One region of the Bradyrhizobium sp. Pa8 genome, then DNA from elsewhere that is predicted to be linked to it. Evidence: predicted binding sites of a transcription regulator. Region 1 holds the regulator's gene; each other region holds the start of a gene.

Region 1 (4,204 bases):
ATGGAACTATTTTGCCCCGGGGGCGAGGAACCAAGTCCCTTTGTGCATTTTTATACAGAGTTCCCGGAACGATTGCTCCTCTCAGGACTCATGAGTCCGTTGGGAATTCTACATCGGATCAATCGTCGTGTTGGGCAAAACCTACCTCACCAAGCAGGCCTCTCTGCTGATGAAATTCGCCAGAACCACCTCGGATTCTGACCTTTCCGCAAAACTGATCAGCAAGGCCGCCGACCTGAAATCCCAGGCGGACCCGCTGCCTGACAAGGATCAAGGCCCCGCAGCGCCGGACGTCAGTCCGTACAAGCAGCCGGGGGGCTGACCGATGCTGGCCGTGGCTCTCGTCTTTCTCGTCCTCGCCATGGCCATCCTCGTACCGGTCTGTCTCGCCTTCTGGATCATGCCGCGGCGGACTTGATGCTCACCCTTCATCGTAGAGCGGATGACGCAGGACAAATCATCCTGCGCGGCCACTGTTTTGCCTCTGCGCCTGCACTCGGCTAGAACTCTCGCCGCCGATTTGCCCGAACGGGCCCAGCAGGAGTTTTCACCCGTGGCCCTGATGCCGGTATCCGATGCGCTCGCCGCGGTGCTGGCGGGCGCAGAGCCGCTGCCTGAAGAGATGATCGCGCTCGACGCAGCCTTCCACCGCGTGCTGGCGCGCGATGTCGCGGCGCGGCGCACGCAGCCGCCGCAGGCGATGTCGGCAATGGACGGCTATGCGGTGCGCGCGGTCGATGCGGCGAAGATCGACTCCCAGCTCACCCTGATCGGCGAGGTCGCGGCGGGCCGCCCGTTTGCGGGATCGGTCGGCGCCGGCGAGGCCGTGCGTATCTTCACCGGCGGTGTCGTTCCCGATGGCGCTGATTCGGTCGTGATCCAGGAGGATACGGTCGCGGACGGCAAGTGCATCACCATCAAGGAAGCCGCCGTAACGGGGCGGCACATCCGCCCCGCCGGCGTCGACTTCTCGGAAGGCGACGTGCTGCTGTGCAAGGGAGCCCGGCTCACCGAGCGCGACCTCGCGCTCGCCGCCGGCATGAATTACCCGCAACTGCCTGTCCGACGACGCCCGAAGGTCGCGATTCTCGCGACCGGCGACGAGTTGGTGATGCCGGGCACCACGCCCGGTCCCGGCCAGATCGTTTATTCGAACGGCTACGCCCTGCACGCGCTCGCCCGCAGCGAGGGCGCCGATACCATCGACCTCGGCGTTGCCGCCGACACGCTGGAGGCCACCACGGCCGGCATCGGCCGCGCGCGGGAGAGCGGCGCGGACATCCTGATCACGACCGGCGGCGCGTCGGTCGGGGACCACGATCTGGTCCAACAGGCGCTGAGGGACGAAGGTATCTCGATGGCGTTCTGGAAGATCGCGATGCGGCCGGGCAAGCCGATGATGAACGGGCGGCTCGGCGCGATGCGCGTGATCGGCCTGCCCGGCAATCCCGTGTCATCCTATGTTTGCGGCTTCCTGTTCATGGTGCCGTTGATTCGCGCGCTTTCGGGCCGTTCGATGATTCATCACCGCCGCGAACGCGCAGTGCTCGGCCGCGATGTCGGCGCCAACGACCAGCGCGAGGATTATCTGCGCGCACGCCTCGAGCTGCGCGACGACGGCACGCTCCTCGCCCTTCCGGTCAATCACCAGGATTCCTCGCTTCTTGCGAATCTCGCTGCGGCACAGGCACTTCTCGTGCGCGCGCCATTCGCGCCGAAGGCCGAAGCCGGCACGCCTTGCGAGGTCTTGCGGCTGCCCGTCTGATCGCTTCGTTCGCGTGCGTTCCGCGAACTTTGTCGCGTTCACGGTAAATTAAGCAGTTGCGGAACATGTATCGAACATATAGTGTCCGTTCATGATTTGTTTCGAGCATGTAGCGGCTTACTGCTGAATTCAGCGTCTCGGAATCGAACGACATCAACCGGGGGATTTTGGTCGAGATGTTAACGCGCAAACAATACGAGCTCCTGCGGTTCATCAGCGAACGGCTGAAGGAAAGCGGCGTGCCGCCCTCCTTCGACGAGATGAAGGACGCGCTCGACCTGCGCTCGAAATCGGGCATCCATCGCCTGATCACCGCGCTTGAGGAGCGTGGCTTCATCCGGCGCCTGCCCAACCGCGCCCGCGCCATCGAGGTGATCAAGCTGCCCGAGCTTCAGGCCGCCGCCGGTAGCCGCCGCGGCTTCACGCCGAGCGTCATCGAAGGCAATCTCGGCAAGGTCCGCACGACCTCCAGCCCGTCCGCGGACGAGGGCGAGCGCCCCGTCGCGGTGCCCGTGATGGGTCGTATCGCGGCCGGTACGCCGATCGAGGCCTTGCAGACCCGCAGCCACACCATCAGCGTACCGCCTGACATGCTCGGCTCGGGCGAACATTACGCGCTCGAAGTGCGCGGCGATTCCATGGTCGAGGCCGGCATTCTCGACGGCGACATGGCGCTGATCCAGCGCAACGAGAGCGCCGACACCGGCGATATCGTGGTGGCGCTGATCGACGACGAGGAAGCAACCCTGAAGCGCTTCCGCCGCCGCGGCGCCTCGATCGCGCTCGAGCCCGCCAATGCAGCCTATGAGGTCCGCATCCTCCCGCCCAACCGGGTGAAGATCCAGGGCAAGCTGATCGGGCTGTACCGGAAGTACTGATACCGGACGCGCCGGTACCGGTTACTTGGCGCCCCGCGCGCTTTCGATCGGCATCGCCGATCCGAGATTGGAGCGGACGATTGTCCGCTTCCGCTGGATAGTCTTTCTGGTTTCGCGCAGATTATCCGGCCCCTCCTCCAGCGGTACATCCTCGGCACGCCGCACGAAGCAGCCCTGCTTCGCGGCCTTCAGGTTCGAGGGGCAGTCATGCGCCGGATCGTTCAGATCACAGTTGCCGTGGCGCTGATCGCAGCATCAGCGTCGCAAGCCTTGGCCGCACAAGCCCTGGCCGCGCAATCGCGACCCCATGTCCGCAAGGATACCGCCGTGAGCGAGGAAGCCCGCAAGGCCCGCGACGCCGTCGACAAACCGTCGCGGCCGGGCTGGCAATATTCCGGCTGGTCGGCGCCTGCGGGGCGCTGACACGCGCCTCCGGAATGCACAGGGGCGGGCTTTGTTCCTGGTGGATTCGGGAAAGATAATGTGATTGCGGTCTGCGGCGGCGAGCCGTAGATTTGCCTACAACCGGGCAGAACCTTTCACATTTCCACTCTGATAGAGGCCTGCGCCTCGATTGAGAGACGTGGGTCGCTATCCCTGCATGAGGAGCACCCGATGTGTGACTACAGCCTGCATGCCGTCGCGTCGCGCCCCGCCGAAGTCGGCGAGACGATCGTCACGACAACCTTCCGCGGCACCTCGACGCGCGGCTTTGCCTCCGCAGCCGATCCGACCGTCGCGGTCTGCCTGCTCCCGGGAACGGAGCTCGCCTTCGCCGACAACGTCCGCTACGACAATCGCTGGATCTGGACGCGCACCGTCAATTCGCGCGTCGGCAAGTTCGGCAAGATCGATCCGCACATTCCCGATCGCCATCATGATGCGATCGAATTCCCCGACGGCAAATCCGTGCTGGTGACGCAGCTGGTCGAAGGCCAGCGCGCGACCGTGCTGCAACTACCGGTGACCCAGCCGGTCGGCGAGCGCGAGCACAAGCCGCAGATCATCACCGACAGCCGGCCGACCATCACCCGCCTGCCGATCGGCTGACATAGCCATTCCCCGCCGGCAGGTCGGGCCGGGATTGAAAATCGCCATCGCCGGCCGAGGCCGGCGAGATGTTGTCGTTCGTGTCCCGCGAAACTCCATCGGGCGGACCGAGCCGTTGCGCCTCCCACCGCACGAAGTTTGCGCTGTCCTGCCTGAATTTTGAACGTCCGTTCCGCAGCCAAATGGCCGATGCTTGGTGCGGCTGAGACGGCGGACACGTTCGATGAAGACCTTCATTCGCGTCGTTGAACTCTGGGTGCCTGACCGCACGCGCATGCGGCTTGAATTCGGCGGCGGCCTCTACGGCGAAGGGTTGTCCGCGTTTAGGGACGTGAGCGAGGATCTGCAGTTCGGATATGACGAGGGGCTTCCCGGCAAGGCCTGGGCCAGCGGCCACCCCGTGATCCTCACCAGATTCACCGATTCCTATTTCAAGCGGACCGATCAGGCCATCGCCGCCGGGCTGACCTGCGGCGTGGCGGTGCCGGTGTTTTCAGGCGAATTCCTGCAA
Region 2 (4,204 bases), 4.5 Mb from region 1:
GTCGCCTGAAGCGGCGCATGCGCACCTTGATCCGGAACGTCCGATCCATCGCCATCGACCCCGACTCTTGCTCCGAAACCCGCGCCGCCAATTGCGACGATGTCTCGCCGACCTTGCGAACAGCTTGAGGCCTTGGTTCGGCCTCCAAACAGGGTTGATGAGGTGTTAACGCCTCAGAGCGAGGCGGCCTGGAGCGGGAGCGGGCGGTGGCCGCCATTGGCGCCGACGATCAACGCCGCGGCCTCGCGCTGCGAAAAGGTCTTCGAGCGCACATAGATGCGGTAATCGGCCGGCCCGTCGGTGGACAGGTAAATCACCGGGCCGCCGTCGACCGGCTCCGCGGCAATCGTGACAAGGCGGTTTGCCGGATTGGCCTGGCAGGAGTCCGGTTCAAAGCTCAGACCGTCGTCCACGACCGCGAAGTCCGCCGCGTCCGGATCGTCGGTGATCTGAACCCGCACCGTGGCCCGCGACAGATCGTCGGTGAAGGCGACATGGACGCCGGCCGTCCAGAACAGGGATGTCAGCTCGACTGAAGTCTCGCCCAGCGCGATGCAGGGATGCGAGACCGATCCGATCTCGCCGCGGGCGAACACCGCGGCCGCCAACAAGGGAACAACCGAGGCCAGGATCTTGAAACGCAACATGACACTCTACTCGCCCGGCCCTGTGTGGACTCGTACTGGGAACGTTTGGGCCTTATGGTTTGCAGAGCGTAAAGGAAACTCGTTACCGCCGGGTTGACGCGCGGAATGATCAGGCCATCTGCCGCACATCCTCCGCGAGTGCGCGGTAGGACAGCGCCTCGGCGAGATGCAGCCGGCCGATCTTCTCGGCGCCGTCGAGATCGGCGAGCGTGCGCGCCACCCGCAGCACGCGGTGATAGCCGCGCGCCGACAGCCGCATGGTCTCGGCCGCGTCGCGCAGCAATTTGGCGCCTTGCGCATCCGGCTTTGCGATGTCTTCCAACACCGAGGCCGGCGCCTCGGCATTGGTGCGAACACGCGGCAGGCCCGCATCCGCGTAACGCGCGAGCTGGATGTCGCGCGCGGCTGCCACGCGCGCGGCGACTTCCGCCGAGCCCTCGGCCGCCGGCGGCAGGATCAGATCCGCTGCAGTCACCGCGGGAACCTCGATACGCAAATCGATGCGGTCCATCAGCGGACCGGAGATGCGCGCCTGATAGTCGCCGGTGCAGCGATCGATGCGGCCGCGCTTGCAGGCATAGCCGGGCTCGAACGCATGGCCGCAGCGGCACGGATTCATCGCCGCGACCAGCATGAAGCGCGCAGGATAAGTCACGCGATGATTGGCGCGGGAGACGGAGACCTCGCCGTTCTCCAGCGGCTGGCGCAGCGAATCCAGCACGCGCGGATCGAATTCGGGCAGCTCGTCGAGGAACAGCACGCCCTGATGCGCCAGCGAGATCTCGCCGGGTTTTGCGCGGATGCCGCCGCCGGTGAGCGCGGCCATGCTGGCGGAATGGTGCGGCGAGCGGAACGGCCGCCGCGCGGTCAACGCGCCGCCCTCGATCTCGCCGGCAACGGAGGCGATCATGGAGACTTCGAGCAATTCGCCCGGCGACAGCGGCGGCAGGATCGAGGGCAGGCGCGCCGCCAGCATCGACTTGCCGGCACCGGGCGCGCCGATCATGAGCAGGTGATGTCCGCCGGCGGCCGCGATCTCCAGCGCGCGCTTGGCGCTCTCCTGGCCCTTGATGTCGCGCAGGTCGAGCGGGGAGGCGGCGACCTCGTGCACGCGCGGCGTGGGCCGCGACAGCACCTGCGTGCCCTTGAAATGGTTGGCGATCTGGATCAGCGATTGTGCCGCGATGATCTGGATGTCCGGGCTCGCCCACGCCGCTTCCGAGCCGCAGGCCGCCGGACAGATCAAGCCTTCCTCGCGCACATTGGCGCCGATCGCGGCGGGAAGCACGCCGGCCACCGGCGCGATCGAGCCGTCGAGGCCGAGCTCGCCGAGAACGGTAAATCCGGTCAGCGCATCCGGCGGTATCGCGCCGATCGCCGCCATCAGCCCGAGCGCGATCGGCAGGTCGTAATGGCTGCCCTCCTTGGGCAGGTCGGCCGGCGCCAGATTGACGATGATCCGCCGCGCCGGCAGCGCCAGCCCTGAGGCAATCAGCGCCGAGCGGACGCGCTCCCGTGCCTCCGATACCGCCTTGTCCGGCAGGCCGACGATGGCAAAGGCCGGCAGGCCGGGCGCGACCTGCACCTGCACGTCGACCGCGCGGGCCTCGATCCCCTCAAAGGCGACGGTAGAAACCCGTTGAACCATGCCCGAACCAGCCTGCCCTCTCGCACAATTAGGGGTAGCAGAGCCCGATCTTTCTTGCAAGAACAATACAAGAACATGTCAGAGGCCCTGGAAAACCCTAACCGGTCGTAAACATCACGCAGACACTACGCCTCGAATGCGAGCGGCTCTCATCAGCACATCCCAACGAATGTTCGCTACTCCTAGAGCTGCGGGATGGGCCGTGGTCTAACGGGTGAACAATTCAAATGCTTGCAAATCGCCGCAGAAGCGAACGACGGGTATGCACTCGGCTCGCCAAGATTCACTTTGGCGCGGGCTCGCTGCCGAGGGATTGCACCATCACGGACATCTCGGATGGCGGCGTGAAAGTGGTGGCGGAGTTTCTGGAAGTGCCGCCGCAATTCACCATCATCTTCGCGCCCGATTATTCCCGCCAATGCCGCCTGCGCTGGCGCATCGGCTGCGAATTCGGGGCCGAGTTCACCGATTGAGCCGGACGGACCAGGTTCCTTAACTGGACTTTAGCGTTAATCGGTAAGCATCGCTGATCAGTCGCCGAGTGATCAGAGTATGCCCAAGCGTTCGTCCCTTGCCTCTCCGTCGGCGAGATTCCTGCTTTCTGCGCTCGTGATGCTTGCCCTCGGCGGCTGCCAGACCACGAGTCTGGAGGACGTCACCGGCGCGCTCGGTGGCAAGTCGGAAACGGCCGGCAAGGCCGACCCGAAGCCGGACATGGACGCGCTTCGCGAGCGCTATCGCGCCAAGCCTTCCGATCCCAACGTTGCGCTCGAATATGGCATGGCGCTGCGCGAGACCGGCCAGCGCGCCCAGGCCGTTGCGGTGATGGAGCAGGCCGTGCTCGCCCATCCCAGCAACAAGGCGCTGCTCGCCGGCTACGGCCGCGCGCTCGCCGACAGCGGTAATTTCCAACAGGCGTTCGATGTGCTCAGCCGCGCGCATACGCCCGAGGATCCGGACTGGCGCATCCTGTCGGCGCAAGGCGCGGCGCTCGATCAGCTCGGCCGCAACGAAGAGGCGCAGCAATATTATGCGGCGGCGCTGAAGATCGTGCCCGAGGAGCCGCAGGTTCTGTCCAATCTCGGCCTGTCCTACATGCTCCAGAACAATCTGCCGCGGGCCGAGGAAACGCTGCGCCGCGCCTATGAGCGCAATCGCGCCGATTCCCGCGTGCGCGCCAATCTGGCGCTCGTCGTGGGACTGCAGGGAAAGCAGGCCGAGGCCGAGACCATCGTGAAGGCCGACCTGCCGCTGGATCAGGCCGCGGCAAAGGTCACGGCGCTGCGGCAGTTGCTGGCGAAGAAGCAGCAGCGGGCGGAGAAATAGCGCGCCCTCGTCTGGATTCTTTTTTACGCGTTGTCCTGGCGCGAACCGGTATCCACTTCGCTCGAAAACGCTCTCGCCCTTACGACACCTTGCGATGCGGGGCTGACCCGCGACCCGCCCTGCCCTTGAGCTTCTTCAGGAGCGGCCCGAGCAGCGAGCGCTTCGGCTTCTTCACCTCGCCACGCCCGGCGAGCCGGTTCGCCATGTTCTGGAACAGAAGGGTGGTGCGGTGGTTCTTGGAGACCTCCGCGATCATCTGGCCGTTATTGGCCGCGGTCGAGAACAGTTTCGAGTCGAACGGGATCGCCGCGATCGGCTGGCTCTCCATGGTCTTGGCGAACGCCTTGACGTCGATCTCCGCGCGCTTGTGCATGCCGACCTGGTTGATGCAGTACAGCGGCGGACGGTCGTTGGGCCGTGCCGCCTTGAGCACGCTCAGCATGTTCCTGGTGTTGCGCAAATTGGCCAGATCGGGCTCGGCCACGATCACGATGTCGTCAGCATTGACGAGCGCGCGGCGCGTCCAGCCCGACCATTGGTGGGGAACGTCGAGCACGATGCAGGGCGTCGTCATGCGCAGCGT
Region 3 (4,204 bases), 2.9 Mb from region 1:
GTACGCGGAGAGAACCCTGCCCCGCCTCGCCGCTTCGCGGCGAGCCACCCTCTCCACAGGGGGAGAGGGGAAGAAAGCTACTTCGGCAACAACGCCTTCAGCTTGTCCATGTCGCGCACGTTCATCTTGAAGCCGCCGGGCATCACGATGTCACCGGGCTTCTGGTCGGGCTTGCAGGCCCCCAGCCACTTGGCTTCGAGCTGCATCGTGGTGTCGCGGCCTGCTGCGCCGGCGGCGCCGCCTTGCGCGTGCGACGAGGTCTTCACCGTATAGGCCGAGTTGAAATCGCCGGTGATCTCGGCATGCGAGGTCGTGCTGATGCCGGCGACGTTGCACTCGGAATCGCTGACATAGCCGGTCGCGGTCTTCTTGATGTCCTGCTTGGCGCAGATCTGCTTGGCCATCGGGGAGACGTTGTTGTTCATCTCCTTGTCGACGGTCTCGTCGGTGCAGTGCTGCATGGTCATCTCGGGCATGGGCGTGCCGGTCCTGACCATCTTCATTTCCCACAGGCCGGCCTTGCGCACCGGCAGATCGTCGGCGCTGGCGCTGCCTGCCGACACCACAAGACAAAGGGCCGAGCCGAGCAAAGCGAGCTTGCGCGTCATGTGGGAAGCTCCCGACGTTCCGAAAGCGCCTCAGTACAGCGTGCGGATCGGCTGTTGGGCTGCGCCATAGGGCACCCAGCGGCAGGAGAACGAGATATAGCCGCCCTCATAGGCCTGCACCGCGAGGAATTTCACGACCTTGCCGTAGCGCGCGCAGTGATCGACCGCAACCTGCCGCGCATCGGTCTGGGTCGCCATCGAATAAGCGATGATGCCGCCGGTGTCGTTGCCCTTGAACGGAGGCACCGGAAGCATATCGGCGCGTGCCGACTGGCTGGCCATCATACCCAGGGCAAGAAGGCCCGCGGCCGCAATGATTCGCATTCCCGTCACTCCAATTGGTTGGCGCCAGTTTACGGTGCCGGGATGCCCATGAAAAGAACTGATGCCCCGCCGGCTGCGAGGTTAGGGTCAACTCTTGGCCAAGTGTTGCCGCGCTGCACTTGACCTCCCCCGGCCTTCGCGGCACCGTCTAGTCTTCGCAAGACCCAGCAGTCCGGATTGCCCATGCGCGCCCTCAACCTGAAATCGCTCCGCTTTGCCGCCTTGCTTGGCCTCATGTTCGGAGCGCTGTCGCTCGGTGAGGCCAGGGCCGCCAATCCGCTGGAGTTGAACTTCTGGCTGAACGGGCCGCGCTATGACGGCGCCGTCGTCGATTGCGACAAGGCGCTGCCGACCATCGCCACCCAGTTCTGGGAGAAGGAAAGCTCGTTCTGGAATTCCTCGTTGAAGATCACCGGCTTCGCCGCCGTTCACGAGATCGCGTTCCGGCCCTGGCAGTCCGACAACATTCCGCGCCGCTATTGCACCGGCGACGCCATGCTCAATGACGGCAAGGTGCGCAAGGTGCATTTCTCGATCATCGAGGATGGCGGCTTCGCCGGCTACGGCAATGGTGTCGAATGGTGCGTGGTCGGACTCGACCGTAACTGGGCCTACAACCCGTCCTGCCGCGCCGCCAGGCCTTGATAAAAGGGCCTTGATCGAAAAGGCCTGAATCGAACCGATCAGGCGGCTGATCGGTTGCCCCGAAATTTTGTTCTTGAAATGTTCTTGTTGCCTGCTAGGCTGATTGCACAGTCTAGTTGAGGGGCGTCGCCATGTTTCATTTTAGATTGCATTCGTTCTCCCGTCTCGTGATCTCCCTGACCCTTCCCCTGGTTCTTGCCGCCGGGCTGGTCGCGCTGCCGGGCGGCGCGAAGGCCCAGGACAAACGGCAGAACGCGCCCGGCGAATTCGATTTCTATGTGCTGTCGCTGTCGTGGTCGCCCTCGTTCTGCGAGGAGGCGTCCGAGCGCAACCGCGGCGGCGGTCGCTCGCAGATGCAGTGCAGCGGGCGGCCCTACGCGTTCGTGGTGCACGGGCTGTGGCCGCAATATGAGAACGGCTTCCCCGAATATTGCCAGCGGCCGTCGCCACGCCTGAACCGCAACATCGTCTCTTCGATGCTCGACCTGATGCCGGCGCCGGGGCTGATCTTCAACGAGTGGGACAAGCACGGCACCTGCTCCGGGCTCGACAGCCGCAATTATTTCGAGACGATCCGCAAGGCGCGCGCCGCGATCAAGATCCCGGCGGAATATCTCGAACTGTCGCAGGCCAAGACCGTGGCGCCGGGCGAGGTCGAAGAAGCCTTCATCAAAGCCAATGCGGGCCTGAGCAACGCGGCCATCTCGGTCACCTGCAACCGGACCCGGCTCTCCGAGGTCCGCATCTGCCTCAGCAAGGACCTGCAATTCCGGGCCTGCGAGGAGATCGAGCGCCGCGCCTGCCGCCGCGACCAGGTGACGATGCCGCCGATCAGGGGTGGCTAGTCCAAGTGCTCGTGCCCGGAGGCAGCGCAGCGCCGCTTCGGCGGTGCGCTGCAGAATCGGGGCCCATGCCGGCGCGTCCGGGACAGACGAGCATGCCGCTTTGCTCAAGCCGTGACGTAGCGTAGTCCTGTCTCATGAACTACCGTCACGCCTTCCACGCCGGAAACTTCGCCGATGTCATCAAGCACATCGTGCTCGCGCGCATCATTACCTACCTCCAGGACAAGCCGGGGGCATTCCGTGTCATCGACACCCATGCCGGCGCCGGCCTCTACGATCTCGAAAGCGACGAGGCGCGCCGCAGCGGCGAATGGCTGACCGGCATCGCGCGGCTGATGCAGGCGCGTCTGTCGAACGACGCCGTGGCGGTGGCCAGGCCCTATCTCGACATCGTCCGCGCCTTCAATCCGAAGAGCGAGCTTAGGGCTTATCCGGGTTCGCCGTTGATCGCGCGCGGCCTGCTGCGGCCGCAGGACCGCCTCGTTGCCTGCGAGCTCGAGCCGAAGGCGCGCAAGGCGCTGATCAATGTGCTGCGCCGCGACGAACAGGCGCGCGTGGTTGATCTCGACGGCTGGGTCGCGCTGCCGGCCTTCGTGCCACCGAAGGAACGGCGCGGGCTCGTGCTGATCGACCCGCCGTTCGAGGCGAAAGACGAGTTCGAAAAGCTCGGCGACGCCTTCTCGGCGGCTTTCGCGAAATGGCCTACCGGTATCTATGTAATCTGGTATCCGGCCAAGAGCCGGCGCGCCACCGACACGCTGGTGCAATCAGTGGTGCGGCTCGCAGCCGCAGCAAAACCACCAGCAAAATGTCTGCGTCTCGAATTCAGTGTCGCGCCGCAGCTTGATGGCGCCGCCCTCACCTCCGCCGGATTGTTGATCGTCAATCCGCCGTACACGCTGCAAGGCGAGCTCAAGACGATCCTGCCCGAGCTGGAGATACCGCTCGGACAGGGCGGAGCTGCCAGATTCCGATTAGAGGTGCCGAGGCCGTAACACCCCGGCATTCTTGGGAAAAATATGCAGGAGCGGTAGTCAATCTGCAGAGAACCGTATTATGCTGTTTCCGTGACTGGCTTTACGTTCCGCTTCCGCGAATGGTTGCGGCGGAGTGAAGGCCTAAGAAAGATCCGATCGGACCGAAAGAAAAGGTCCGCCCAAGGATGGCCAGCTCCCGGGCTTCGTAAGGCCCGGTCATGTCGTGACGTGAGTCTGCGTCGCGACGGAGGAGCAATGAGGGGGAGTTTCCCGATGGCCATGACGGGAACGGTCAAGTTTTTTAACGGCGAGCGCGGCTACGGTTTCATCAAGCCCGACGATGGCGGCCGCGACGTCTTCGTGCACATTACTGCTGTGGAGCGGGCGGGACTGAAAGACCTCGCCGAAGGACAGCGCATTACTTTTGAAGTCGAGCCGGACAAGAAGGGGAAGGGACCAAAGGCGGTCAATTTGGTCATCCTCTCCTAGAGCGTTTTCGAGCGAACACCTGGCGAAAAAAATCCCGGCCGCGAGCGGCCGGGAGGCTGTTGTCCGGTATTTTCTTCTTCAGCTATCAGAAGTGATAGTTCACGCCTGCGCGCACAACGCTGGCGCTATAGCCGTTTGACACGCCAGTAATTGCGAACTGGCTCGTCGACAGATCGATGTAGAGATATTCGAGCTTGGCGCTCCAGTTCGGCGCGAAGCCGACTTCCGCGCCGGCACCGATGGTCCAGCCTGCGGTGGTGTGCGACTCCGTCCAGCCGAATGTCTGCGCGCGCAGCTCGCCGAAGGCGAGGCCGGC
Region 4 (4,204 bases), 2.8 Mb from region 1:
CCCCGCGGCGAAGGCCGGCATCGAGGCGGGCGATGTCATCACCGCCGTCAACGGTACCGCGATCAAGGACTCCCGCGATCTCGCCCGCACCATTGCCACCCTGGCGCCGGGCACGTCCGTGAAGCTCGACGTCTTCCACAAAGGCGCGAGCAAGACAGTGACGCTCGCCCTCGGCGAGTTGCCGAACGAGCGGCAGGCCAAGGCCGGCGAGGGCAAGGCGCAGCCGAACACCGGCACGCCGCGCCTCGGTCTCAGCCTGGCGCCGGCCGGCGATGTCCAGGGCGCGGGCCAGAAGGGCGTCGTCGTGACCGAGGTCGATCCGCAGGGACCCGCCGCGCAGCGCGGCATCCAGACCGGCGACGTCATTCTCAATGTCGGCGGCAAGGCCGTCGCCAATGTCGGCGACGTCCGCTCGGAGCTGGCGCAGGCCAAATCGTCCGGCAAGAACAGCGTGTTGTTGCAGGTGAAGAGCGCGGAAGCGACGCGGTTCGTCGCGGTGCCGCTGGCGTAAGCCTCGCGCTTCCTGCGGCAAACTCAAAAGGCGGCCTGCGGGCCGCCTTTTTCGTGCGCGTCTGGAAGATTCCCACAGACGCGGATAACATTCTCGTTAACGGCAGTCTTGATGACGGGTTCGTCCGAAAAAGCCGCGTTCGCTCGTCACAGTTCGGAATCGCGTGTTGGGCTTTGGCGTCAATGAAGACGCCCAGGCGAATTGCAGGAGTGGAACTTCGAACGCCCGGCCTTCTTGTGGAACCGGTGGTTCGCATTTGATCGGTGCCGACATGGATCGATTGAAGCTCTCGCTGAGGTGTGCGCTGCTCGTGGCGCCGCTTTTCCTGACGACCGGAAGCGCCCTGGGGCGCGACGATGGCCGCTATGCCAACTCGCCCCTGAAACCCTGGTTCGACAGTTTGCGCAGCCATCTCGGGCCCTGCTGCTCGGATGCAGATGGCTTTGCGGTATCCGACCCCGATTGGGAATCGCACGATGGGCACTATCGCGTGCGGCTCGACGGGCAGTGGGTGGACGTGCCTGATGAGGCCGTCATCACCGAGCCAAACCGGGCTGGCCACACCATGGTGTGGCCGGTGAAGACTGCGTTCGGGATTTCGATCCGCTGCTTCATGCCGGGCAGCATGATCTGACCCGGGTCGGCGTTACCGCTTGCTGGATTTGCGCTTCGAGGTGTTTTTCGTTTTCTTAGTTGTCTTCTTGGCCGCCTTCTTCTTGGAGGTCTTATTCTTGGAGGTCTTTCGCTTCGACGCCTTCTTGGGGACCTTCTTGCCCTTCGCGCGCGCTTCCGACAGGCCGATTGCGATCGCCTGCTTGCGACTCTTCACGCGTCCACCACGACCGCCGGGGCCGCTTTTCGCGGTGCCCTTCTTGTAACGGCGCATCTCGCGCTCGACATCACTGCCGGCGCTGCGTGAGTAGCGGCGTTTCTTTGCCTTGCGTGCCATCAACTCTCTCCCTTGGCCGGGGAAAGAACCGCATCACTGACCCAACGTTCCAAATGGGCTCGTTGCGCCCCTCAGAAGGAGTTCGCCAACTCGATCTCGTCTTCCAGCGCTCGGATGCGGCGCGCAGCCTCAGTGGAGGACAGAGCCCGATCGTATTGAGTGGGCTGATAGGCCTCCTCGCTCAGACGCTTCAGCCTCAGCCCCTGCGCTCGCGTCATCTGCTCCGTGAGGAAAACCCTGGCGTCGTATTTACCCTGAACCTGCATCTGGCCTCTCCGTTCTCAAATCGTGACTTGACTATATGTTCTTATTTTGTTCTAACAAGCCATGGATAATAGAATTAATGAAATTCGACGCAAAATCAGCGCCTTGAGGCTCGAAATGGCCGACATCGAGGTGTCTGTGCGCGACCTCGTCGGTCGCGATCGCGACTGCACAGAAAAGGCCCTGGCGCAGATGGATCTGCGCCAGAAAATCAACCTGCTGATCGGCGAATGGAAGGCGGCCGGCGGCGGCGATGTCTTGCCTGACGTCCGCGAGCGGGTACGCCTTCGTCCTGCAACGACATCCGGTAGTCGGCTGCGCGTGATCGCGCGCCGCTGAGCATTTTGGGAGCGTGCGGTGGAGGAAGACCCGGACACGTACCGGATTCTAAAACTGCGCGCCGAAATTCTCGAACTCGGCTCCGCCATCCGGCAATTGCAGCGCGAGGGTCTCGACGATGCCGCAGCGCAGCTCCTGATCGCACGCAAACGTGCACAGCTCGAGCATCTCGTGAAGGCGAATGCCGCGGGACGGCCGCTTTAGCGATGTGACGCTGGAAGGATTCCCAATCTAGCTCCACGCTCCAGCTCCAAACCGAAAGACCCCGCGTCGCCGCGAGGCCTTTGATTGTCGGCGTCGGAGCTCACTTGGTGTTGCTCATGCCGCCCTTGTTGTTCGTCATGGTGCCGCCTTGGTCGGAGCCGGGGCCAGAACCACCTTGACCGGAGGGATCAGCGCCCTTGGAGGACTTGGTGTTGGCGCCCGTGGTCTGCGACGACGACATCGCGGATCCATGCTTGGCCTTATGCGACTTGGCCTGCGCGGCGAACGGAGCGGCGGCGAGGCCGGTTGCCAACATCACGGTGAGAGCGAGCTTGGTGGTTTTCATGCGCGGGAACTCCCTGAGTTAAATTGACGCAGGCAGCCAACCGCCATTTGCCGCAGGAGTTCCGAACGAAAGCGCCCGGTGCGCGTCACGCGCGCTTCAAAATTCCTTGTCCTCGGCGAGGATGAACACGAGGCCCGTGAGCGTTGCGCCGATCGCGAACGTCGTCACCAGTGTGATGATGAAGACCATGGCGGCCGAATGTCCGCCGTGGTTCAGCAGATTTGCGACGGCCGGATTGAACAGGACGAGGGCGAGACCGAAGACAAGGCCGAGGGCTGCACCCATCATCGCATGCGTCATCAGCTTGATGACGCCGGTCGGAGAGATGAGGCTCGGCGACTTTTTCCCGCGCATGGAACCGCCTCGCGGTGTGGCATAAAACGCGCACGACGATTGCGAGTTCCATTCTCATGACGATTTTGTCATTCCCCGCTTCATCCGACGTTCATGGCGGTCTTGCGAGGATGAATGCCATCAACACGGGAACATTCGATATGGGTAAGGTCGTCTTTCTCTATCGCTCGCTGGCCTATCGCAACGCGGCTGCGGACATGCTGCGCAAGGCGCGCAAGCTGCCACGCGGCGCCGAGCGGAGCGCAGCCCGCCGTTACGCGCGGGCGCTGCGCGAGCTTTCGCAAACGGAAGCCTGGCTGGAAGGACGTGTCGCTGACGAACCGCAGGCGATGCAGCCGATGAGGGTCGCTGCGGCGCGCTAGAGCATGATCGGTTCTGAGTGAATCAGAACCGAAGCCCCAGATTCTTGTCTTTACACGCGAACTGGCGCCCACTTCGCTCGCAAACGCTTAGCCTGAGGCCCGCTGAAGGGGCTCGGACGGAGCCGCGTCGAACTTGCTCGCGGCCGACGGCGCTACGGTCTTCCGCGTCAGCGGCACCTCGAGCCGGCACAACAGGCCTTCGGCACGCCAGTCGAACTCCGCCTGTCCGCCGAGTTGCGATTCCACACTGGCAAGCAGGCTCCGCGTGCCGAAGCCACGGGATTTCGGCGTCCTCACCAGCGGACCGCCGGTTTCGTCCCAGGTCAGTGTGAGGTGGTCGTCCTCGACCTGCCAGCCGATCGCAAGCCGCCCCGACCGCGTCGAGAGCGCGCCATATTTCGCCGAGTTGGTGAAGAGCTCATGCAGCGCCAGCGCCAGCGTCTGCGCTGTCGCCGGCACCAGCTGAACTTCCGGACCGGCCAGCTTGATCTGGCCGCCGAGCGAGTAGGGCGCGAGCTCCTCGTCGATCAGCTTCGAGAGTTCGGCGCCCTGCCAGCTCGACAGCGACAGGATCGTGTGCACGCGCGCCAGCGCGTTGATGCGCCCCTCGACGGCGTTCACGTAAGCCTTGACCTCATCGGCGCGGGTGAGGCGCACGATCGATTGCGCCAGCGCCAGCGCGTTCTTGGCGCGATGATCCACCTCGCGCGCGAGCAGGTTTTGTCTCTCTTCCGCGCGTTTGCGTTCGGTGATGTCCACGGTGACGCCGCTCACGCGTACCACGCGGCCACCTTGGTCCACCGTGGCGGCTGCCGTGCCGACGCACCAGCGTACCTCGCCATCGGGCCGGCTGACGCGAAACTCGCCTTCATAGG

What was found. The regulator LexA, encoded in region 1, represses DNA repair genes until DNA is damaged. The targets are predictions, from matches to a motif close to TGTTCNNNNTGTGTTCNG.
Region 2: the regulator LexA is predicted to act here: its motif matches at 2,354-2,371, upstream of ACKWRH_RS00995 (YifB family Mg chelatase-like AAA ATPase).
Region 3: the regulator LexA is predicted to act here: its motif matches at 1,646-1,663, upstream of ACKWRH_RS38625 (ribonuclease T2).
Region 4: the regulator LexA is predicted to act here: its motif matches at 1,763-1,780, upstream of ACKWRH_RS11005 (DUF3072 domain-containing protein).

The regions. Positions count from the first base shown of each region.
Region 1 is NZ_CP176767.1:5,217,619-5,221,822, forward strand. It holds gene ACKWRH_RS24215 (hypothetical protein) at 128-322, shown strand; gene ACKWRH_RS24220 (molybdopterin molybdotransferase MoeA) at 554-1,765, shown strand; gene lexA (transcriptional repressor LexA) at 1,942-2,643, shown strand; gene ACKWRH_RS24230 (hypothetical protein) at 2,851-3,066, shown strand; gene ACKWRH_RS24235 (hypothetical protein) at 3,259-3,693, shown strand; gene ACKWRH_RS24240 (GAF domain-containing protein) at 3,917-4,204, shown strand, end outside.
Region 2 is NZ_CP176767.1:225,238-229,441, reverse strand. It holds gene ACKWRH_RS01005 (ATP-binding protein) at 1-55, opposite strand, end outside; gene ACKWRH_RS01000 (hypothetical protein) at 174-647, opposite strand; gene ACKWRH_RS00995 (YifB family Mg chelatase-like AAA ATPase) at 757-2,295, opposite strand; gene ACKWRH_RS00990 (PilZ domain-containing protein) at 2,523-2,768, shown strand; gene ACKWRH_RS00985 (tetratricopeptide repeat protein) at 2,848-3,621, shown strand; gene ACKWRH_RS00980 (AAA family ATPase) at 3,701-4,204, opposite strand, start outside.
Region 3 is NZ_CP176767.1:8,152,001-8,156,204, forward strand. It holds gene ACKWRH_RS38610 (DUF3617 domain-containing protein) at 78-608, opposite strand; gene ACKWRH_RS38615 (hypothetical protein) at 639-932, opposite strand; gene ACKWRH_RS38620 (hypothetical protein) at 1,167-1,577, shown strand; gene ACKWRH_RS38625 (ribonuclease T2) at 1,709-2,422, shown strand; gene ACKWRH_RS38630 (23S rRNA (adenine(2030)-N(6))-methyltransferase RlmJ) at 2,557-3,417, shown strand; gene ACKWRH_RS38635 (cold-shock protein) at 3,673-3,888, shown strand; gene ACKWRH_RS38640 (outer membrane protein) at 3,974-4,204, opposite strand, start outside.
Region 4 is NZ_CP176767.1:2,422,204-2,426,407, forward strand. It holds gene ACKWRH_RS10990 (Do family serine endopeptidase) at 1-511, shown strand, start outside; gene ACKWRH_RS10995 (hypothetical protein) at 783-1,145, shown strand; gene ACKWRH_RS11000 (DUF6496 domain-containing protein) at 1,158-1,460, opposite strand; gene ACKWRH_RS11005 (DUF3072 domain-containing protein) at 1,532-1,726, opposite strand; gene ACKWRH_RS11010 (hypothetical protein) at 1,842-2,063, shown strand; gene ACKWRH_RS11015 (hypothetical protein) at 2,082-2,267, shown strand; gene ACKWRH_RS11020 (hypothetical protein) at 2,368-2,613, opposite strand; gene ACKWRH_RS11025 (hypothetical protein) at 2,710-2,967, opposite strand; gene ACKWRH_RS11030 (hypothetical protein) at 3,024-3,329, shown strand; gene ACKWRH_RS11035 (HWE histidine kinase domain-containing protein) at 3,417-4,204, opposite strand, start outside.